2 linked regions of the Labilibaculum sp. DW002 genome follow. The protein of the gene in region 2 binds, or shares a complex with, the protein of the main gene of each other region. Links are inferred from orthologs where the notes say so. Each region holds a gene or a part of one and is shown on either strand. Other genes may lie near its edges.

Region 1 (7,468 bases), on a different replicon or contig from region 2:
TGATTACCGGAGAAAGTGGTACGGGGAAAGAGGTTTTTCCACAAATTATACATCAATTTAGTGCCCGTAAGCATGCCCCATACATACCGGTGAATTGTGGAGCCATTCCGGAAGGAACGATTGATTCTGAGCTTTTTGGTCATGAAAAAGGCGCGTTTACAGGAGCTTTGTCCGATCGTAAAGGGTATTTCGAAGTGGCTAATAATGGAACTATTTTTCTTGATGAGATAGGGGAGTTACCTCTGTCGACTCAAGTAAGATTGCTACGTGTTTTGGAAACAGGTGAATTTATGAAAGTAGGATCATCTAAAGTTCTCAAAACAAATGTTAGAGTTGTTGCAGCTACAAATATCAATATTCCTCAAGCTGTAAAAGAAGGGAAGTTTAGAGAGGACTTATTTTACAGATTAAATACGGTACCTATCGTCATGCCTGCACTACGTAAGCGTCGTGAAGATATCTATTTGTTATTCCGAAAATTTGCTCAGGATTTTGCAGAGAAATATCGTATGCCTGCTTTAAGATTGAACGAGGGTGCACAGCAAATTTTAAGTGCTTATCGTTGGCCAGGAAACATTCGTCAGTTGAAAAATATTACAGAGCAAATCTCTATTATAGAGAAAGAAAGACAAATTGGAGCTGAAAATTTACAGCCGTATTTGCCTCGGAATGATGAACAAATGTTACCAGCTCTTTATACCGATAGCTCTAGTAAGGATAAAACATTTTCATCGGAAAGAGAAATTTTATATCAAGTGCTTTTCGACATGAAGAAAGACATGACGGATCTTAAAAAATTGGTTTTCGATTTGATGCAAAAGGATGGTGATTCATCTAGCTTGCAAAAAGATAATGCAGTACTGATTCGTAAACTGTATGAAGATCAGGAGTTTGACATATTGCAGCATCAAGGACAAAGTCAGCCTGCAACTAATATTCCTACACCAAATGATTCAGTAATTCAGGATACAGAGGTTTTTGTTGAGGAATCTTTATCATTGGAAGATAAAGAGGTTGAATTGATTAAAAAAGCCTTGGATAAGCATAATGGAAAAAGAAAATATGCTGCTTTGGATTTAGGAATCTCAGAACGTACTTTGTATCGTAAAATCAAAGAGTACGATATCAACTAAATATTTACAAATTATTGTTATTTTTATTTTTCATTATATGAACAAGATAAAAACCGTTTTTTTAAGCTTAATTATTAGCATTTTCGTGAGTGCTTGTGGACTTACTAAAGTTGGTTACAATTTTAGTGGAGGTTCTTTATCTCCTGAGGTAGAGTCATTTTCAGTGCAATTTTTTCCAAATAGGGCACCCTTGGTGAATCCGAATTTGAGCAATAAGTTTACCGAGGATTTAAAAGAGAAATTTAGAGGGCAAACTACATTAAATGAGATTGTTGATGCAGATGGACACTTGAATTTTGATGGTGAAATTACAGGTTATCAAACAAGAGCTTTAGATGTTACAGCAAATGATATTTCTGCTACCAACCGTTTAACGATTACGATTAAAGTTCGTTTCACAAATGAGAAAGAGCCTGACAATGATTTCGATAAGAGTTTTTCAGCTTTCGCAGATTTTGACAGTACTCAGCAATTAAGTGATGTGGAAGATTCTTTGGTTGAAGAGATATTAGAACAAATTATTGATGATATTTATAATGCAGCGGTTGTAAACTGGTAAGAATATGGATCAAAGTTTATTACAAGATTGGATAAAGAATTCGGGGAATATGGATCGAAATAGTCATCGGGAATTAAAAAATCTGATTGACCAATATCCCTATTTTCAGACGGCTCATCTTCTCTTGTTAAAAAACTTACATGATAACCAGAGCATTCGTTTTAAGGAGGAATTGAGAAATTCAGCCTTATTTATTCCAGACCGCAGACAATTATTTCTGTTGCTTCAGGATCAAATCAAAATTCAATCAAAAACTTCCGAAACTGAAAATCTTCCTCTAGAGGAGGATAAGAAGGCAGAAATAGAGATACAAGATCAAAATGTTGTTGCTGAAGCAAAAGATGGTGAACCTGAAGCAGCAATAGAAGTAAAACAAATTCTTTCAGACGATGATAAATCAGAAGAATTATTCGATTTTTCGGATGATGAAACAGCTGTAGTTTCAGATACGGAAAATACTCTTGATGAAAATGTAGAAGCTGCAAAAGGAGAAATTTTAGAACTTACCGAACCAACAGAAAAGAAAGAGCAGAGTGATTCTGAAATTCTTGTTGCAGAAACAGAAGTATACCATATTGGTTATGGAGGTAATTTTTATACTCTGGATCAGAAATCCAATGAGGATGAAATAGAGTCGAAAGAGCCAAAAGAAAATCATTCCTTTACCGATTGGATGGATGTGGTTGATGTTAATGAAACTTCGGATGAAGAGCAGCAAAATGATCAAAATTCTCGACATGAAAAAGTAAAGAGAGGAATTGATCTTATTGATAATTTTATTCAGAATGATCCTCGAATTGAAAGAAATATTAAAGTAGTTGATAAACAAGAAGATATTTCATTGGACAGTTTAGAGGAAAAAGATAGTTTTATGAGCGAAACTTTAGCAGAGATTTATATTAAACAAAAGCTTTTTGATAAAGCGATATCTGTTTATGAGAAATTAATGTTGAAAAATCCCGAAAAAAATATTTACTTTGCGAGTCAATTGGAAAGAATAGAAAAATTAAAAAAATAGATAAGTATGTTTACCTTTATTTCAGTATTGATCCTTATTGTTTGTGTACTAATGGTTTTAATCGTTTTGGTACAAAACTCAAAAGGAGGCGGATTAGCTTCTAACTTCTCATCATCTAACCAGATTATGGGTGTTAAGAAAACTACAGATTTTCTTGAGAAAGCAACTTGGGTTTTAGCCGGAAGTTTATTAGTACTTTGTATCTTAACAGTAACAACTATTGATCGTGGAGAATTAGATGGTCAAAAGTCACAAATTGAGCAGCAATTACAGGAAACTGAAACTGCTCCTGAAACTCCAGCTTTCCCAACTGAAGCTCCTTCTACAGAAAAGGATACAGCGAAATAAGAAAATATTTTATATCATTGATATAATTAAATGTCAGTATGTCATAACATGCTGACATTTTTTTTGTACCTATATCATTCTGTTTTTCAGTACATTTATTGATTCGCAGAGGGAGAATTGATCATTTATTCTTAATAAAGAAATTAATTAAAGGCAAAAAATAATCTGAATTCTGAAAATATGTCAACGATTTTTGTTTGGCATGGAATATGAAAGGGAAAGGATCTAAAAAAGAAAATAATAACTTAAAATATTTAAAGAAATGGCAGAATTAAAAGGAAAGATTCTTGCGGGCAAAATTTTAGTTGTCCCAATGGCAATAGAAGAAAAAACAGCTAGTGGCATTATTATTCCTGATTCAGCAAAAGAAAAACCATTACAAGGTAAAGTTGTATTGGTAGGTGCTGATAAGAAAGACGAGCCTATGGAACTACAGGCTGGTGATACCGTTTTCTACGGTAAATATGCAGGTACAGAATTGAATATTGATAATGAAGATTATCTATTGATGTCGCAAGCAGATATTCTTTACATTGCTTAATTGCAGTTTTAAATCCAATTAGTTTTAATCATTAATTATTAGAGATGTCAAAAGAAATTAAATTCAATATAGAAGCTCGCGATCTACTAAAAGTAGGGGTTGATGCTTTAGCAAATGCAGTAAAAGTAACTTTAGGACCTAAAGGTAGAAATGTGGTAATCGATCGTAAGTTTGGTGCACCACAAATTACTAAAGATGGTGTTTCTGTTGCAAAAGAGATCGAATTATCAGATCCGGGAGCTAATATGGGTGCTCAAATGGTAAAAGAAGTTGCATCTAAAACAGCTGATGACGCCGGTGACGGTACAACAACTGCAACTGTTTTAGCTCAGTCTATCGTAAATGTAGGTTTAAAGAACGTAACTGCTGGTGCAAACCCAATGGATTTGAAGCGTGGTATTGACAAAGCTGTTGAAGCCGTTGTAGCAAATATCAAATCTCAATCTAACGAAGTTGGTGACAACTACGATAAGATTAAGCAAGTTGCTAAGATTTCTGCAAACAATGATGAGACAATTGGTTCTCTTATTGCAGAAGCAATGGAAAAAGTAAAGAAAGAAGGTGTTATTACAGTTGAAGAAGCAAAAGGTACGGAGACTTACGTAAAAGTAGTTGAAGGTATGCAGTTCGACCGTGGTTATATTTCTCCATATTTCATCACGAATGGTGATAAGATGGAAGCGGATATTGAGAATCCATACATCCTGTTATGTGACAAGAAGATTTCAACGATGAAAGAGTTGATGCCACTTCTTGAGCCTGCTGCGCAAGCTGGTCGTCCACTGATGATTATTGCTGAAGATGTAGAAGGTGAGGCATTGGCTACTTTGGTTGTAAACCGTTTGAGAGGTTCATTAAAAGTTGCTGCTGTTAAGGCTCCGGGTTTTGGTGACAGAAGAAAAGAAATGCTTGAAGACCTTGCTATTCTAACAGGTGGTGTTGTTATTTCTGAAGAAAAAGGGCTAAAGCTTGAACAAGCTACAATTGAAATGTTAGGTCAGTGTGAGAAAATTACAATTGACAAAGAGAACACAACAATTGTAAATGGAATTGGATCTAAGGATGTAATTGATACACGTGTTGCTCAAATTAGAACTCTAATTGAGAATTCTACTTCTGATTACGATAAGGAAAAACTTCAAGAGCGTTTAGCTAAGTTAGCTGGTGGTGTTGCTGTATTGTACGTAGGTGCTGCTTCTGAAATTGAAATGAAAGAGAAGAAAGACCGTGTGGATGATGCTTTAAGTGCAACTCGCGCTGCAGTTGAAGAAGGTATTGTTGCAGGTGGTGGTGTTGCTTACATTCGCTCAATTGCTGCTTTGGAAGGACTTAAAGGAGATAATGAAGATGAGACTGTAGGTATCGAAATCGTGAAACGTGCAATCGAAGAGCCGTTGCGTCAGATTGTTGCTAATGCTGGTGGCGAAGGAGCTGTAGTTGTTGATAAAGTTAAAGCTGGCGAAGCTGACTTTGGATACAATGCTCGTATTGGTGAGTACCAAAACATGATTGAAGCTGGAGTAATCGATCCTGCTAAAGTGTCTCGTGTTGCTCTGGAGAATGCCGCATCTATTGCTGGTATGTTCTTAACAACCGAGTGTGTATTAATCGAAGAGAAAGAAGAAGAAGCTGCAGCTCCTGCAATGCCTCCAATGGGTGGTGGTATGCCAGGTATGATGTAAGAAAATTATATCTATTATATATTAAAAAGGCGACCTTGTGTCGCCTTTTTTTATTGTTTTAAAGCAGGCATTAAGAATCTTTCCTTAATTAATTTTTTGTTCAGTTTTCTACACATGCTATTATACATCGACCCGGTATAATCATATTGGCTTCCCGTAGAGTGAATTTTCCCTACCCAAACAGGCTGCAAACTCTTTGCATCAATTAAATAAGCGTGAAATTCGGCATTAGGACTTTCTGTAGTTCTAATATCTCCATTGCAATTTATTCGTTCGCTTACATTATAATAATATGCTTTTTCATTTATTACAAGAATGGCTTCTGATTCAAATTCATTTAGAGTCATCATGAAATCATTGTAATCAACATCTATATTAACTTTAAATTGATCTTTTGAGTTGGTAAGTATTGTTCTTGAATTTGCAATGGTATTTTTAAGAGAATGCTCCATCAGATTTCTTCTATCCATCGCATCAATATTATTTAAAAAATCTCGGATATAGTTGTTGTAAGTTTCTTCGTTAAATTCCTTTAGTAGGATATCATTAAAAAGTGTAACAACAAAAATCTTCTGGTAATATTCCTTCGGTTTTTCTATGCTTTGATAGGATACATATGAACTTGCACAAGCATTTGAAAGAATAAGGACATATATTATTAGTACGTTTCTCATGATTTGTTATTTAAGATTAAACAAATAGATCTCTTTGTTTATTAGACAGTTTACTGTTGAAATACACGTATTCAAATTTTATATTTATCGCTTATGACTATCAAGATAGTTGCATAACTACAAAAATAGTCATACATTAGCGCCATGAAAGAATTAACCAAGGCGGAAGAACAAATCATGCAATATTTATGGAAGCTTGAAAAAGCTTTCCTAAAGGATATAATCGAGGAATTTCCACATCCAAGACCAGCTTATACAACAATCTCTACGGTTGTTAGGGTTTTGGTTAAAAAGGGAATTATTGGATACAATACGTTTGGGAAAGTAAATCAGTATTATCCATTGATATCAAAAAATGCTTACACTCGCGAATTTATGAAGGGAATGATGAAGAGTTTTTTCAACGATTCGGTTGGGGGATTCACATCCTTTTTTGCTCGCGAACAAGATTTATCTCTTTCAGACTTAGAGGAAATGAAATCACTTATTGAGGAACAAATTCATAATAAGAAGGAAAATGGCTGAATTCGGAATTTATTTATTGGAATGTAGTTTCTGTATGGCCGGATTTTATTTGGTGTACCGATTTTTCTTAGCACAAGATACCTTTGCGACCAGAAATCGAATTTATCTTTTGCTTTCAGCATTAATAGCCATGTTTATTCCTTTGTTGAATTATTCTTTAAATGAGGAAGTGATAACAATTACAAATCAATTTGTATGGGAGCTAGAAAATTCATTTCACAATGAGTTGGTGCAAGTCACAGACTTGGACGAACACTCATCTTCCTTTTCTTTCTTATCACTATTGATTGGTATTTACTTCTTGGGGTTTTCATTTGCTTTACTTCGAATTGCAAAACATGTAGTTCATCTTGTTAATTTAATACAAGCCAATGAAATAAAAATCAGGAATGGGTTTAAAGTTGTATCTGTAAACGAAAATTCTTCGCCGTATTCTTTCTTCGGATACATCTTTTTAAATCCCAAAAACATTACTCAATCGGAACAAAATCATGTTCTTTTGCACGAATCAATACATGCACGACAAGTACATTCTCTTGATTTAATTTTTATAGAGTTGCTAAAAGTATTGTTGTGGTTTAATCCTTTCATTTATTTAATAAAACGATCACTGATCGAAATGCATGAGTATTTAGCCGATAGAGAATGTTTAAAAGAAGGAGTTGATAAAATAAGTTATCAGACTGCACTTTTAAAAAGCGTAGAAAGTCAGATGATGCTTACTTTAACCAGTTCTTTTAATTCATCGTTAACATTAAAAAGAATAAAAATGATTAAAAAAATACATACATCTCAGTTAGCAAATTTAAAGTTATTACTGGCAATACCGGTTCTGTTAATTAGCTTGCTAAGTTTTAGTTTTACAGAAATGCAAGAGCCTACCATTGATGGTAATTTTGAAGCTTACTATCCATCAAATGATATCATTTTTCCGATAAAGCCGGGAAATAAAATCTTCATTTCAGCAGGTTACGGAGAAAGAATTCAT
Region 2 (7,406 bases):
TATGATATTCTCTTTTGTTCTATTCATTTGTTTAATTATTATGTTGATTTATATAAAGCTTTAACAGTCTGATCTCAAAAAAAGGTGACAGATAAATATTTTTTTTTGTGTTTATCCACATCATGCTATTTGTAAGTTTAATGGTAAAGCGTAAATTCACAAAACAAAATATACATTGATACTTTTCACTAAACACAAAAACAACATGACAACAGTAAAAACAACTTACTTAGGCGATCTAAGAACAGAAAATATTCACTTACAATCGGGAAATAAGATTTATACCGATGCTCCTATTGATAATCAAGGGAAAGGCGAAGCTTTTTCTCCAACAGATTTAATGGCAACCTCATTCGGTTCATGTATTATGACCATTATGGGAATTGTTGCTCGCGATAACAATATCGACATTGTAGGAACTGAGCTGAACATTACTAAAATAATGGAGAGTGATCCAAGAAGAGTTTCGGAAGTTATCGTAGAGTTCAATTTTCCTGATAAAAGTTATACTGCCGAAGAAAAACAAATTATTGAAAATGTAGCCGGAACCAGTCCAGTGCCATTGAGCGTATCAACTCAAATGATACAAACCATAAAACTGAATTGGGCGAAATAGCTTTTCGATGTTAACTTTACATCCCTTACAGGATACTACTTATTTTAAATAATCTTCCATGATTTTAGTTACCGGTGGAACAGGCCTTGTTGGCTCACATTTACTATTCGATTTGCTTTCGAAAGGAAAAAAGGTTCGTGCATTGAAACGCAAGAGCAGCAACATTGAGATGGTACGTACAACTTTTGCTTACTATTCCGAAAAAGCAGATGAGCTTTTTAATAAAATTGAATGGTTCGATGGAGATATGTTAGATCCTTTTTCTTTGGAAGATGCGCTTAAAGGAATCAAAGATGTTTACCATTGTGCTGCTTTGGTCTCCTTTAAAAAAGACGATCATAAAAACATGCAGGATATTAATATTGAGGGAACTCGCAACCTGGTAAATGCTTGTTTAGATGCTGATATCAGAAAATTTTGCATGGTAAGTTCTATTGCTGCATTAGGTTCTCCGGAAGAAGGTGAAGATACGGTAAGTGAAAATACGGCTTGGAGTCCTGAAGAAAAACGATCAGGTTATTCGATTAGTAAATTTAATTCGGAACTGGAAGTTTGGCGTGGCATTGAAGAAGGATTAAGCGCAGTAATCGTAAATCCATCGATTATTTTGGGACCAGGGCAATGGAACAAAGGCAGTTCTCAACTTTTTAGTACGGTTGCCAAAGGTTTAAAATACTATACCAAAGGAATTACCGGCTATGTTGATGTTCAAGATGTGAGCCGTTCGATGCATGAATTAATGGAAAGTAAGATTGAAAATGAGCGCTTTATCCTTAATGGTGACAATTGCTCTTTCGAATTCATCTTTAAGACCATTGCAAAACAGCTTGGAATTGAAGGACCAACAAGATATGCAAACAAAAAAATGACTGGGTTAGCTTGGAGAGTAGCATTTCTAAAAAGAATCTTTTTGTTTAAAGAACCTGGTTTTACCAAAGAAAATGCACGATCGGCACATCATGTGAAATACTATTCTAATCAGAAAATTAAAGAAGCATTGGGTTTTGAGTTCATTCCAATTGAAAAGAGCATTAAGGATACCTTAATACATTACCCTATTGAGGCAAAAATTAAAAAAACTGAAAAATAAAATGAATAGAAAATTTAAAATATTCATATCAATAATAATAGGAATTATTATCACAAATCTAATACAATTGCCTCTTCCAGAATACTTAATTAAATCTGATGTAATGATTAAAAGTGTTCTGCTTAGTTTTGTATGGTTTATGATATTTGTTGGGCTTGCTTACCTTTCTTTTCAAGTATTAAGCAGAAAAAAACAAGTGTAATCAAAAAATAAAATCATTTATTCGAAAATAAGTCTCTTTACTGTCAGCTTATTTCAGGACTGGACGCAAACTAAAAAAAGCCAGATCCTAAGATCTGACTTTACTGTTTTTAATTGTTTTAACTCGTTTATGGCAACACGGCATGTCCGAAACTTACTTTAAAGTCGACACACCAAACAATAACGTATTTTAAGCTTTCCAAATCGGTTCCAGTAGGAATACTGTACTGATAATCTCCATCAAGACCTTTTAATTCACCAAGAGAAACGTAGGTTTCTGCAGTTAAATCGCTAGCTAAATAGAGCTCTAACAAAGGTCCATCGTCCGATTTAAAATCGGTTAATGATAGTGTTGAGCCATCTTCACTAATGCTTGCGGTTCCTGATGTTGGATGAGCATCGGAAACAAAATTAGCTGTTGTTGTTTCTTCTTCTTCCATCATGTTTTCCTGATCATTGGGAATTTCAACCATTTCTTCCATTTCATCGATCATATCCCCGCTGCTTGAACAGGCTGTAAACAAAAGCAGTGCAATATATAAATACCAATTTTTCATACCTTAGATCTTAAATAAATACTAATTGTGTTTTTAAAGAGTTCTTTGAATAATAAAAGACTTTCTTATCTGAAATTAGCGATTAAAATACGATTATACAAGTAAGTATCTAATATTTAGGACGAATGATACGATCTTAAGTATGAATAATGCTATTTTTTGGCTTAGGGATTATAGTGGAAACCCCGCAATGAGGAACGAATGAGGAGTTGAAACGGAAAGCCCGACCCGAAGGGGAAGCCCCAAATAAATTTTTTTGAGTTGAATTATCGGCATAAAAAAAGCCATTTCAAATAAATGAAATGGCTAATAATCAATTTTTTAATCGATTTTAAAGCTTAAAAGCTTCTTTTACTTTCTCGATATAGTCTAGTTTCTCCCATGTGAAAAGCTCTACTTCCATTGTCTTATCTTCGAAATAAGGCGAAGCAAATGTTTTCGTAACAGTACGAGGCGTACGTCCCATATGACCATAGGCAGCAGACTCTTCGTAAATAGGGTTACGTAGCTTTAAACGTTGCTCAATAGCAGCAGGGCGAAGGTCAAAAATCTCAGCAATTTTATCAGCAATTTCGCCATTGCTTAACTCAACATTCTTTTTGCCATAAGTTTCAACAAAGATACCTACAGGCTGTGCCACACCAATAGCATACGACAATTGAACCAAAATTTCATCGGCTACACCAGCAGCAACAAGGTTTTTTGCAATATGACGAGAAGCGTAAGCCGCAGAACGGTCTACCTTTGAAGGATCTTTACCCGAGAATGCACCACCACCGTGAGCACCTTTTCCACCATAAGTGTCAACAATAATCTTACGACCAGTAAGCCCCGTGTCACCATGAGGGCCACCAATCACGAATTTCCCTGTTGGGTTAACGTGAAGGATAAAATCTGCATCGAAGAAAGCCTGAACACGTGCTGGCAACATGTTAATCACACGAGGGATTAGGATATTGCGAACATCGTCTTTAATCTTAGCCAACATGCTCTCATCATCAGGACCAAAATCGTCGTGCTGAGTAGAAACGACAATGGTATGCACACGCTTAATGCTGTCATTATCGTTATACTCAATAGTTACCTGTGATTTTGAATCAGGACGTAGGTAAGTCATTTCTTTACCTTCGCGACGAATAGCCGCCATCTCGATTAACAAACGGTGTGACAGGTCAAGAGATAAAGGCATATAGTCGTCAGTCTCCTTACTAGCGTAACCAAACATCATCCCTTGATCACCCGCTCCCTGGCTCATTGGATCTTCACGATCTACACCACGATTAATGTCATCCGATTGCTCGTGAATAGCCGTTAACACACCACATGATGTGCCATCGAATTGGTACTCGCTTTTGGTATAACCAATACGGTTGATTACCTGACGAGCCACATCTTGAGCATCGATATAAGTTTTGGTTTTTACTTCTCCAGCTAAGATAACCTGTCCTGTTGTTACCATAGTTTCGCAAGCTACTTTCGAGTTAGGATCGAAAGCTAAAAATTTGTCCAATAAAGCATCTGAAATTTGATCAGCAACTTTGTCTGGATGTCCTTCTGAAACGGATTCAGATGTAAATAAATATCCCATAATTTAAATAATAATTAGTTGTGATGTCGATATTATTAAACGAATTAATAAATCGACAAGCGTTGTTGTTTAAGTCCGCTAAGTAAATAGCGGAGTACACGATACGGGAAAGCAATGGTTGGTTGTCTAGGTGCAGAAAAGCACATAGTTCACCATTTAGCATTTTTTTCTGTGGTCGCAAGCAGCCAAATCTTTCCACTTAATTCGAGGCAAAGGAAATGATTATTTTGGAAAGAAACAAAACTAAACTCTTGGTTTTACAACATTTTAACAAATGCTTGATCTGAAAAACAGGGACTTCCAAGCCAATAAAGAGCTACAAGTCTTTATTGTAGTGGAGATTTCTATTTTTGTAAGAGAGAACACATAAAATTATTTCACACAAGGTAAAATCAATCCATATCAGATTTCTTTACCACCGAGAGCACGAAAGGTAACAGAGGAAGAGCAAGACTTAGAAAAAAAAGACTTATTTTTTTTCTCTGTGATACTCTGTGGGACTCGGTGGTAGAATCATTTTACACAATGTAATCTAACTAACAATTCTTTTCTTCCACCACAGAGGGCACTGAGGCGCACAGAGGATTTACATTACCGAAAGAAATAAATACTGAATACGAACAAAGAATTACAAAGGGAAACCTAAATCTAACTTTTTCTCGGTGACACTCTGTGTAGCTCAGTGGTAGATATTTTTTTTAATGAAATGGAACTACTTTTTAATTTTTAAATACATAGCACAGAGATGTTAATACCCATTAATAACTCTCTTAATGCCGTACTTTAGTTTTTCAACATTGAAATTAATCATCAAACCAATTCGTTTATCAGCCAATTTTAGATAGGTAAGTGTTTGTGCTAAATGAATATCCTTAAAGGAAACAATAGATTTTAATTCTACCACAACCTGATCTTCAACAAATAAATCAATACGATATCCACAATCTAATTTTACTTCATCGTAAATTAATGGCAAGGCTTTTTCTTTTTCAACTTTTAAGCCAGCCTTTAATAGTTCATAATACAGGCATGCACTATACGCTGATTCTAACAATCCAGGCCCAAGCTTAGAGTGCACTTTCATTGCAGCCTTAATTATTTTCTGAGTAATTTGATCTTCTTTCATATTGTTTATTTTGTAAAATTAAATTTACATCAAAACAATTTAAATCAAACTGTTAATTCGTGGAAAATGTCTTCCAGATTTTTCGATTGGGTGTTCATTTCAAGGATTATGAGGTTTTTGGAAACCGCAAATTCAAAAATATCTTTTCGGATATCCTCATTAGAAACAATTGAGAAACGATTCTCTCCTAAAGACTTGTAATTATCTATCCCAGCAATTTCGCTTAGCAGTTCTGATGGAAATTCGGTTGCGAATTCGACTTCCACAATTTTAGCTTCTTTTCGATTGCTTAGAAAATCAATATCTCGATCGGCAACCAACTGACCTTTGTTTACAATTAACACTCGCTTACAACAAGCTTCAACTTCTTGCATAATATGAGTTGATAACATCACCGTTTTTTCTCTGCCAACTTCCTGAATCAAGTTTCTGATTTCGATTAATTGATTGGGATCCAAGCCGGTTGTTGGTTCATCTAAGATTAGCACTTTAGGATCGTGAATTAATGCCTGTGCAATTCCTACTCTCTGGCGATATCCTTTCGAAAGAGATGCAATTTTTTTGTTCTGTTCTAAGCCCAAGCCTGTCAATTCAACCATTTCAGCAATTCGCTTCGCTTTCGATTTTCCTAGCTTGTAAATGGATGCTACATGATCTAGATATTCTTTCACGTACATTTCTAAATACAGCGGATTGTGCTCTGGCAAATAGCCAATTTGTCTTTTTATATCAAGAGAATCAGTACTTACACTCAAGCCATTTACCTCTACCAAACCTGAACTTTGCGGAATGTAACCGGTAATTATTTTCATCATTGTGGATTTTCCAGCACCATTTGGCCCTAAAAATCCGACAATTTCGCCCTGTTTAATTTCAAAACTCAAATTATCCAAAGCCTTTTGCTTTCCGTATAACTTGCTTACTTCCTGAACCTTTATTGACATTGAAATGTATTTTAAACTACTAATCTGAGGTTGAATTTAATCATTCTTCCGTTCTTTTTATGAGAAATCCGTAATTCGTAATTAATAATTCATAATTAGCTACCTTTGTACTTCTAAATTAAAACCAAGGAAATGAGTCTCTCAAATCATCAACTTTTTTGTAAAGATCTGTTTAACTACTCTCGTCGTAAATCGTCTGAATCTTTAATTGGAACTACTGCCTTAGGCGGTAACAATCCGATTCGCATTCAATCGATGACCAATACCGATACCAATAATATTGAAGCCAGTGTAGAGCAATCGATTCGAATGATTGAATCGGGAGCAGAATATGTTCGCCTTACTACTCAAGGCACAAAAGAGGCCGAGAACCTTAAATTTATTAAAGAGGAATTGGTAAAAAGAGGCTATAACACGCCTTTGGTTGCTGATATTCATTTCAATCCGGCAGCAGCCTTAATTGCTGCCAAATATGTCGATAAGGTTCGTATCAATCCTGGAAACTTTGTTGATAAAAGAGCTGATTTTGCAAATCCAGGATATGGAGATGTAAAGTATCAGGAAGATTTAGAAAAAATACGAGACAAATTTATTCCACTAATTCGTCTGTGCAAAGAACACAATACGGCAATTAGAATTGGAACCAATCACGGCTCTTTATCGGATCGAATCATGAGTCGATATGGCGATACGCCAAGAGGAATGGTAGAGGCAACGCTAGAATTTTTACGAATCTGTAAAGAACAAAACTTTCCGAATGTTGCCATTTCAATTAAATCGAGTAATACGATAATGATGGTGAAAACAGTTCGTTTGCTGGTAAGCGAAATGGCGAACGAAAACATGTTTTACCCATTGCATTTAGGCGTTACTGAAGCTGGCGAAGGCGAAGATGGACGTATTAAATCGGCTGTTGGAACTGGAGCTTTATTAAACGATGGTATTGGCGATACGGTTCGCATCTCTCTTACCGAAGATCCAGAAATTGAATCTCCTGTAGGAAAAAAATTGGTTGATTACGTTCTAGAAAAAGAAGGGCACCAGCCGATTGCTCCAATCGAAAATGTAGATGTTAACCTATTCGATTTTTACAAAAGATCAACGCTAGTAATCCGCAATATTGGAAGCTCTAAAGTTCCTGTTGTGGTTACCGATGCTAGTCACGAATCGTATATTTCTACCGAATTGCCAGAGAAGGCAGGTTATGTTTTAAACGAAGATACTTTTGAATGGGAAAAGGGCAAGTTAGCTGCCGATTACCTTTTTGTAAATGGTTTTGATGCC

What was found. Proteins that work in one complex are often made in the same cells at the same time.
Region 1: the proteins of metK (region 2) and groL are in contact, whole or in part, in a cryo-EM structure (PDB 8P4O), measured with the Escherichia coli proteins. The link is inferred for Labilibaculum sp. DW002 from one-to-one orthologs.

Annotation. Positions count from the first base shown.
Region 1 is NZ_JAKJSC010000008.1:140,892-148,359, reverse strand. Bases 3,011-5,962 are described here. They hold groL (chaperonin GroEL), read left to right. Parts: upstream 3,011-3,643; coding sequence 3,644-5,281; downstream 5,282-5,962. Other genes in these bases: L3049_RS19635 (hypothetical protein), read right to left, coding at 5,332-5,955; L3049_RS19645 (co-chaperone GroES), read left to right, coding at 3,321-3,599; secG (preprotein translocase subunit SecG), read left to right, coding at 3,011-3,058. Outside these bases: L3049_RS19665 (sigma-54 interaction domain-containing protein), read left to right, coding at 1-1,133; L3049_RS19660 (LptE family protein), read left to right, coding at 1,171-1,692; L3049_RS19655 (hypothetical protein), read left to right, coding at 1,697-2,710; more of secG, read left to right, coding at 2,717-3,010; L3049_RS19630 (BlaI/MecI/CopY family transcriptional regulator), read left to right, coding at 6,100-6,480; L3049_RS19625 (M23/M56 family metallopeptidase), read left to right, coding at 6,473-7,468.
Region 2 is NZ_JAKJSC010000003.1:33,672-41,077, reverse strand. The notes cover bases 1,925-4,814. They hold metK (methionine adenosyltransferase), read right to left. Parts: upstream 4,053-4,814; coding sequence 2,796-4,052; downstream 1,925-2,795. Other genes in these bases: L3049_RS14530 (GxxExxY protein), read right to left, coding at 4,801-4,814; L3049_RS14540 (DM13 domain-containing protein), read right to left, coding at 2,036-2,464. In the rest of the region: L3049_RS14555 (hypothetical protein), read right to left, coding at 1-27; L3049_RS14550 (OsmC family protein), read left to right, coding at 206-616; L3049_RS14545 (NAD-dependent epimerase/dehydratase family protein), read left to right, coding at 675-1,706; more of L3049_RS14530, read right to left, coding at 4,815-5,178; gliding motility-associated ABC transporter ATP-binding subunit GldA, read right to left, coding at 5,223-6,122; ispG ((E)-4-hydroxy-3-methylbut-2-enyl-diphosphate synthase), read left to right, coding at 6,255-7,406. UniProt on the Escherichia coli protein: Catalyzes the formation of S-adenosylmethionine (AdoMet) from methionine and ATP.